DNA from 2 places in the Sphingomonas ginsenosidivorax genome. Region 1 is predicted to be linked to the other one. Evidence: predicted binding sites of a transcription regulator. Region 1 holds the regulator's gene; the other holds the start of a gene.
The links. Region 1 encodes LexA, which represses DNA repair genes until DNA is damaged. Its sites were predicted from a motif close to GTTCCNCNCTTGTTCT; they were not measured.

Region 1 (4,391 bases):
ACGATGCTGATCGTCATGCGGTTGCTGGCGCTCAGCCCGTGGCTGGCGCTGCGCGTCCGATTGCCCTTGGTCGCGGCGGTGGCCGGGGCGGGTGCGGCGATCGGCTATACGCTGCTGACCGGCGCCCAGGTGCCGACGATCCGGAGCTGCGTAGCGGCGCTCCTGGTTCTGGCGGCGCTGGCGATAGGCCGGCAGGCAGTGACGCTCCGCGCGCTGGCGATGGGCGCAGTCATCGTCCTGCTCGCGCTGCCGGAGGCGCTGGCGGGCCCGAGCTTCCAGCTGTCGTTCGCCGCGATCGCCGCCATCGTCGCCTTGCACGAACATCCGCGGATCACCGCGCTGTTCGGACCGCACGAGGAGGGCGCGGCACGGCGGCTGGCGCGCGCGCTCGGTTCGCTGCTGCTGACGGGGATCGTCGTCGAGGCGGCGCTGATGCCGATCGCGGTCTATCATTTCCACCGCGCCGGACTGTACGGCGCGGTCGCGAATATCGTCGCGATCCCGCTGACGACCTTCGTCGTCATGCCGTTGGAGGCGGCGGCGTTGCTGCTCGACGCGGTCGAGCTGGGTGCGCCCCTGTGGTGGCTGGTCCAGCAGGCGCTCGACCTTCTCCTCTGGCTTGCGCATCTCGTGGCGGCGGTGCCGGGCGCTGTCCGATCGCTGCCGGCGATGCCTGACGGTGCCTATGCCGCGATGGTCGGCGGGGGGCTATGGATCGCGCTGTGGCGGACGCGGTGGCGACGCCTGGGGCTGGTGCCACTGCTGTTCGGGGCGAGCTGGGCGCTGGCGACGCCGGCGCCGGACCTGCTGGTGACCGGGGACGGGCGGCATGTCGCGGTGCGGACCGCGGCAGGGCTGGCGCTGTTGCGGGATCGGGCGGGAGACTATGTCCGCGATACGCTGGCCGAGAATGGTGGGCTGATCGGCGAACCGTCATGGCTGTCCGACCAGCCCGATGCACGGTGCAGTCGCGATCTGTGCATGACCGATATCACCGCGGGCGCGCGCACGTGGCGGATCGTGGCGACGCGGAGCCTGTATCCGGTGCCGACGGCCGCGCTAATCGCGGCGTGCCGGTCTGCCGATATCGTCGTCAGCGAGCGCGGGTTGCCGCGGGGCTGCATGCCGCGGTGGCTGCGGCTCGACCGGTGGACGTTGCAGCGGACGGGGGGCGTGGCGGTCACGCTCGGCACCGGACGGGTAACGACGGTCTTATCGCCGGGCGATCGGCATCCGTGGCGGGTGCAGGCGGCGCCGCGCGCGTTCACGCACCGTCCTGGTTTTCGAGGACGCGATCATGTCTGGAGGGCCCGTCATCCTGACGAACGTCAGGATCCAGGGTCGCAGGCGCAGCACTCGTGACCCTGGGTCCTGGGTCGAGCCCAGGATGACGGTTTCAATACGCGCAATACCTAGTCCCGCTTCCATCGAACCTGCACCCGGCAGCTCCCAGTCGCCGCGCTCAGGACTTCTCCCGCCTTCGCGGGAGACAGGAGCTTCAGTCGTAGCGGCGCAGGATACCGGACAACTTCCCTTGCACGCGGACCTGCGCGGGGGCGTAGCGCTGCGGGTCGTAGGCGCGGTTGGCGGGGTCGAGGCGGACCATCGCGCCTTCGCGGCGGAAGAATTTGAGCGTCGCCTCGCTTTCCTCGATCAGCGCGACGACGATTTCGCCGTCACGGGCGGTCTCGGTCCGGCGGATGAGGGCATAGTCGCCGTCGAGGATCCCGGCCTCGACCATCGAGTCGCCCGAAACCTCGAGCGCATAATGCTCCCCCGCACCGAGCAGCGCGGCGGGGACCGCGAGCATCGACGATCCCTCGAACGCCTCGATCGGCACGCCGGCGGCGATCCGGCCGTGCAGCGGAATCTCGATCACGTCGTTCGCCGGCTGCGGTGCCGACTTGACGTTGGCGGGAGCGGCAGGCGCCTTGGCCGGCGCCTTCTTCTCGGCGCGTTCGGGCATCCGCAGCACTTCGAGTGCGCGGGCGCGATTGGGCAGGCGGCGGATGAAGTTGCGTTCCTCGAGCGCGCTGATCAGGCGGTGGACGCCCGACTTCGACTTGAGGTCGAGCGCGTCCTTCATCTCCTCGAACGAGGGCGACACCCCGGTATCCTCGAGACGATCGTTGATGAAGCAGACGAGCTCGTGCTGCTTGCGCGTGAGCATGGCAATTCTCCGGCCCGGAACAGACTGGGAACTTCTATGGAACAAAATTTACCACGTCAAGTGCTGGGTCAAGCACCGGTCAGGCAATCACCAGGATTTCCGCCGAGTCGCCTGCCTTGGCGGCAGGCGCGTTGCCGGGGCGCACGATCAGGCAGGTCGAACGGGCGAGCGTGAGCAGCATCGAACTGTCCTGGATCGTCGAGGCATAGGCGCGGCCGTCCCTGATTTCGGCGCGCATATAATCGGTGCGCGCGTTGTTCGCCGCGAGATCTTCGCCGAGCAGTGCGTGCGTCGTCTGCGGCAGCGGATCGCGGGCACCGGCCATGTGTGCGACCAGCGGGCGGACGAACAGTGTCGCGGTGACGAACGCCGAAACCGGGTTGCCGGGCAGGCTGAGCACGGTCGCGTCGCGGAGCCGGCCGGCCATCATCGGCTTGCCCGGCCGCAGCGCGATCCGCCAGAAATCGATGACGCCGCCCGCCGCCTCGATCGCCGGGCGCACCAGGTCGTGGTCGCCGACCGACGCGCCGCCGGTGGTGACGAGCAGGTCGCATCGTGCTGCCGCGAAGGCATCGCGCAAGGTCTCGAGCCGGTCGGGCAGGATGCCCAGATCGACGATGTCGACGGGCAGGTCCGCGAGCATCGCCGCGATCATGATGCCGTTCGATTCGGGCAGCGCGAGGCCGGAGGTGGTGGAGCCGGGGGGGACGAGCTCGTCACCGGTCGCCGCGACCGCGACGCGGATGCGACGGTTGACGCCGAGCGTGCCGTGCCCCCCGGTCGCCGCGACCGCGATCCGCGCTGGCGTCAGACGGTCGCCCTTGGCCACCAGCCGGTCGCCGATGGTGAAGTCGAGCCCGCGCGCGCGAGTGTTGCGCCCGAGATAGGGCGGCCCTTCGCCGTCCAGCGTAAGAGCCTCGCCCGCGCGCGCGGCCTCTTCCTGGATCAGCACGGTGTCGGCGCCCGCGGGCAGCGCGGCGCCGGTGAAGATGCGGACCGCCTCGCCGGTGCGGACCTCGCCGTCGAAGGCACGTCCCGCCGCGCTTTCGCCGATCACGGTCCAGGGTCCGGGCATGTCGGCGAAGCGGATCGCATAGCCGTCCATCGCCGAGAGGTCGGCGGCGGGCTGCGTGCGGTTGGCAAGGATGTCCTGCGCGGCCCAGCGGCCGGCGGCGTCGCGCAAGGGAAGCGTCTCGGACTCGACACGGGGCGCGAGCGCGAACAGCCGCGACTGGGCATCCGCGACGGGGAGGAGTTGGATCATCGAGGGGCTGTTCCGGCGCGAATGTTGAGAATGTTGAGACGACGAACGGGTTTTGCGTCGCGCATGTCGAGAACGTTGCGGGCGTCCAAGGGTTTCGCGGCGCCGATGTTGAGGGGGCGCTGGACGTCGAGGTTTTTCGGGGAGGTGGCGCGGCGGATCATGCCACGGGGCTGGCATATCCTGGCTGTGTAGGACAGCGCTGAGTCATCCTGGCGAGGTCAGGTTCCCCGGCGAAGGCCGGGGCCCAGTTGGGGAACAAGGGTAACGTAGGGTGGCGCTCCGTCACGGCTACCTCCCAACTGGGCCCCGGCCTTCGCCGGGGAAGTGTGTCTTGAGGAGTTTCGGCTGCCGACCGCCGCCTTGTTCCGCGGGGGCAGGCGTCGCGCACGGGGCCCTGGGTCCTGACTTTCGTCAGGATGACGGGAGGCGCTAGGCGAGCGCCTCAGGCGGTCCAGTCGCCCGACTTGCCGCCGCGCTTCGACAGCAGGCGAATGTCGCTCAGGATCATGCCCTTATCGATCGCTTTTGCCATGTCGTAGATGGTCAGCAGCGTGACCGAGACCGCGGTCAGCGCCTCCATCTCGACGCCGGTCTTGCCGTCGGTCGAGGTCGTCGCGGTGACGGTGACGCCAGTGTCGTCGACGTCCAGCGCGATGTCGACCGAATTGAGCGGCAGCGGGTGGCAGAGCGGGATCAGGTCGCTGGTGCGCTTGGCCGCCATGATTCCGGCGACGCGCGCGACGGCGAGGACGTCGCCCTTCTTCGCGGTGCCCGCAGCGATCGCAGTGGCGGCCTCGGGCGACATCGTGATTCGTCCGCTGGCGACCCCGATCCGCGTCGTGACGGCCTTGCCGCCGACGTCGACCATCCGTGCGGCACCGTCGGCGTCGATATGCGTGAGGCCGCTCATGTCGAGGATGCGGGGGCGAGCAGCGCGCGCGTCGCAGCCTCGATATC
Region 2 (4,391 bases), on a different contig from region 1:
CGCGGCGCCACCACTCGCCATGGATGCGCTCGGGCCCATCGCCGGCGACGATCGCGTGCGTCCGCCCCCGCCACTCGAAGCGACGCGGCGGCTGGTCGGGCAGCAGCGCGATCACCCGCGACAGCGGTTCCGGACGCGCGAACAGGCGGATGGGACGCTGCCAGTCGGGCCATGTTCCGGGCACCATCACCGGGTCGGAGCGGGTGACGGCCCGTTCCGGCACATGGCTGTCGACGGGAGCGTTCCGGTAGACCGAGCGCGCGCCGATCCGCCCGGCGACGACGTCGACCAGCCGGGCGGGATCGCGCACGAGCGTGTCGCCGGCGAGGACCGCGCCGAGGTCGACCGCATCGAGCGGCTCGGTATGCGGCGCGATCAGCCGGAACTGCTCCAGTCCCATGCCAGGATCGATCCGCTCGATGCGCAGCTTCATGAGACGAAGGAGGTGTGAGATCTCGCGCGTCGGCCGGGACGTTCCGATCGCCACCACCTGCTCGCCACCGTCGACGCGCAGCCCGACGAGGCGCAGCGACCGGGCGCCGAGACCCCGCCGCTGCAGGACCTCTGCGAGATCACCGAGGAGGTCTGCCATGACCTGCTCGATGGCCTCCGCCGTGCCGATCGGTTCGAGCAGCCGCCGTTCGGCCATCGGCACCTCCGGGTCGTCGCGCGGTGTGATCGGCTCGGCCACCGCGCCGAGCGCCTGATCCAGCCGCTTAATTGCGGCAAGCCCCAGACGGCGTGCCAGCGGCCCGCGTGCGACCGGCAGCAGGTCCGCGATCCGCTCGAAGCCGAACTTGCGCGCGGCTTCTAGCGGAGAGGGCGGGAGCCGCAGCGCGGCGACCGGCAGAGGCGCGATCGCGGCGGCCGTGTCCCCTGCCTCGACGCGGATCAGGTCTGCCCGCCCGTATCGCGCCAGTGCATGGGCGGCGCCCGGCGTGTCCGCGACCGCGACTCGTCCAGTGAAGCCTGCGCGACGGCACAAGGCGAGCAGCCGCCGACAGAAGCGCTCCTCGCCGCCGTGCAGGTGATCGCAGCCGGCGAGGTCGAGTAAGAGGCCGTCGTTCGGCGACACGGCGGCGATCGGCGACCATCGCCGCACAGCGAGCAGCGCCAGCCGGTCGAGCAGCGCGGCGTCCGCGGCGGGCTCCGCGGGGCGGACGTCGAGATCGGACACGAGTGCGCGCGCGTGGGTAACGGCCATGCCGACGTGGATGCCGAGACCGACCGCTGCTGGGCAGGCGGCAACCACCTCCTCGCGTCGACCGACCTTGTCGATCAGCGCGAGCGGCGCATGCGCGACGTCTGGAACCAGGGTCGTAGCCACGGTCCGGGGCAACGCTAAGCGTCCCTTGAACGGATGGTCGGCTGCTTCGGAACGCCGCCCCAGCTCGCGCATAGGCGGCCGCGCATGCGCTGGCAGCGCCGCGATATCGCCTTGCACGTTCACGCGTGTCGGCATGCTTCGTGCCCAGCGCGCGCCCGGCCGCCAGTTGCCGCCGCGCGGGACGGAGCAGGCACCGGGATCGTCGTCGACGGGGATTTCGAGCGGCGGGCGGTCAGGCTGCCGCGACGCGGACCGTTCCTGCCGTCTCAGCCGCTCGATGGCCAAGTGCGGCAGGAACAGCGAGACGACCCGTCCCATCGCTGCCCTCCACGATCAGAGAAAAAGGTTCGCCCCCGCGCTGACGGGCGAGTTCGACGAGCCAGCGCGACCGTCCGACGCCCGCGACGCCGAACCGTGCCGACGGTGCGCTGCCGACCCGCCAGCGCGTCCACGCCGCGGACGGCTCGTCGAGCGGATCACGCTCGCGCGACCGCCGGCGTCGGAGCAGCAGCACCGGCATGTCGGCATCCGCCGCCACGAGCTGCAGCCGCCTGGTGGCGACCATCGACACCTTGCCGACCTCCGCGACGATCGCCGAGGGCGTGCCATCGCGAACCGCATCCTCGACGACGGCGAGCAGCGCCGCATCGTCATGGGGCTGCGCGTGGATCACGTTTGCCGCCGGCAGTCCTGCCTGAGCGAGTCCGGGCGCATACAGATCGGTGCGGCAGCTCGCCCACAGCACCGGTCCGCCCAGCGCCGCCGCCTCTCGCGCGGCAATACCGGCCAGGAAGAGCGTCGCCGCCGCCTCGTCGGCCAGCGAAGCGCTGAGCGCCGCCGCCTCGTGCAACGCACCTGCCCGAAGCCCTCCTCCCCCGAGTCGCCGATCGAGTTGCTCGATGCCGAACGGCAGGATGCGATGGTCGGTGACCGGCGTCGCGATCGTCCGCAGCTGAGCTATGGTCGCGGGTAGATGTTGGATAGCAGCAGGCATGGGAATTTAAACTCGGGTTGTTCCCTTTATGTTCCAGCGTTGAGTCCGATTGGTCAAGTCGTAAACGGGCTCTGGCGCAGCGAACCGTCGCTGAAGTTTGCCGATGTGTCCGAGCGGAGCGGACGGTTACAGCGGAGCGTGAATTAGGCGGTTGCCTGTCGCTTCAATCCCGCATTTGCATCGTCGGATCGCTTGCGAGCCGCAGGCGTGCTCGCCAGGCATCGTTCCAGTCGTCTTGGTTTTCCGGCACCCGGCTGACGAGTTCGCGACCGTTCGCGGTCAGGTGTTCACGCGCTTTCTCCAATAGTCGCTCCGCGGCTCGGCCTCGATCACCATAGACGATGACACGCCGTACCTTCTCAGGGATTGCAACGAAGGCAAGCCGCTCGACGCCGCCGAGCGCCCATGTCGGTGTACCGAACCAAGCCATCGCCGAGAGCGCGTCCTCGACACCCTCCGCGAGACCGAGTTCATCCGTCGCCGGAGCCAGTCGGATCGCAGCTACCCCGAGCAGACCCAAGGCGGCCTTTGGCTTGGGGATCGGCTTCTGGAGCACGTTCGTCGGGTGGAGAAAGGTTCGCTGTACGGCGACGATGCCGACATCGTTTTCGACAGCCGCGATAAGCGCCGGCATGACCCGCCTGGCGCTGCCAGCGCCCAAAATGGTTTCCGAGTTGAAGCGCAAGGCCCTCGAAAAGGGCGGCGAAAGCCCCCGAGCGATAAGGTACTCCTCGGCAAGCGTGCCGGCGATCGGTCTGCTTGCCCGCCACAGGCGAACAGCCAACGCCCCCATGTCACGCTTGGGCGTGTCTGTCGGCATCACCACGGCGCTGCGATCGTGAAGCCGATTGCGCTGAAGGGCCTTCATGACCTCGACGGGCGTACAGCCAGCGAAACAGTGGAAGAGGATCGCCGTATCGCCGAGCCGGACGGAGAGGCTCGGTGTTGAATCATCATGTGCGGGACAGCGGCACTCGCCGCGCGTACCGTGCCACACCCCGCCGAGCTGCTCGACGATGGCCTGAGCGCGAGACGAGGCATCAAGCGGAAGTCGCGCCATCGCCATTGTTCCGTGGGTTTGATGGAAATCGAGCAATGGAGCCTCCGGACAGTACCAAATATCCGGACGGCAACCTCGCCTCTCCTGCCGAGCGCAGGCTGACGAGACGCGAGGAAACAAGCTGGTCGCTGGTGCCCTGCGGAAGAACGAGGGCGCCGTTGCGGTCCGCCCTCCCACGTCTCCACTGGTTGGAACACAATCTACTCGAAAGCACGAACGGGCAGTGCGCGCATTTCGGAGGCGGCCACAGTCGAGCCGACGTTAGGTGTAGCGGCCGGTAAAAAGGTCGCCCAGCGCACGCCGACGAAAGGCATTCCACCATCGACGTCGACGATGTTCCGGAGCGTCGTGGATCATATGGCACCGGGGGCACAGCGCAGCGAGGTTGCGCCATCGCGGTCCGCTGAACGTCGGGTCGTGGTTGAGGTGAGCGGTAGCGAGATAGACAGGTCTGCGGGTCATGCGGATCGCATCGAGCGAAACGAACGAGGGTGGCTGTCGAAGCCGCCGGCCGGTACCGTCGCGCCAGGCGCGGATCTCGGCGTCCCACCACACCCCTGCCGTACCAGCTAGCTGCGCGACCCGCCGGCCATGAGGTCGCTGGCAGTGCTCGCAGCGGCCGCCCGCACGCTTGAAGCGGACGATCCTGCTGATTTCGGGCCAATCGATCGGATACAGCCAGCGATGTTCCGGACGGATCGGCATGAGGAGACTCTGATTCATCCGACATCGGAACGAAAGGAGAAAATTGCCTGTACGATGAAGATGAGATCATTATTCGGCTGTCCGCAACAGATGCGGGCTTCACGCCGGTCCGGGAGAGCGCGCCGCTGAAGCGGGCGATTTGGTCCGCCAGAACGGCATGCCGCCGCGAGAGCGGGGAGGAGGTGCCTCTACAGTTCCGAAAGCCGCTCACCGTCATGATCAACTCTCCTCGCCATCGCTCTTCGAGAGCACCGAAAACGTGTCGGCGATCAGCTCGGTGCGGTACGCGACGTCACTGGCTTCAC

Region 2: the regulator LexA is predicted to act here: its motif matches at 2,341-2,356, upstream of FSB78_RS18245 (ImuA family protein).

What each region holds. Positions count from the first base shown of each region.
Region 1 covers NZ_VOQR01000001.1:750,488-754,878, forward strand. The annotation lists gene FSB78_RS03305 (ComEC/Rec2 family competence protein) at 1-1,362, shown strand, start outside; gene lexA (transcriptional repressor LexA) at 1,499-2,170, opposite strand; gene FSB78_RS03315 (molybdopterin molybdotransferase MoeA) at 2,250-3,431, opposite strand; gene FSB78_RS19060 (hypothetical protein) at 3,431-3,595, opposite strand; gene moaC (cyclic pyranopterin monophosphate synthase MoaC) at 3,877-4,344, opposite strand; gene trpC (indole-3-glycerol phosphate synthase TrpC) at 4,341-4,391, opposite strand, start outside.
Region 2 covers NZ_VOQR01000002.1:17,130-21,520, forward strand. The annotation lists gene FSB78_RS18240 (Y-family DNA polymerase) at 1-1,399, opposite strand, end outside; gene FSB78_RS18245 (ImuA family protein) at 1,560-2,321, opposite strand; gene FSB78_RS18250 (DUF7146 domain-containing protein) at 2,485-3,417, opposite strand; gene FSB78_RS18255 (hypothetical protein) at 3,643-4,086, opposite strand; gene FSB78_RS18260 (single-stranded DNA-binding protein) at 4,306-4,391, opposite strand, start outside.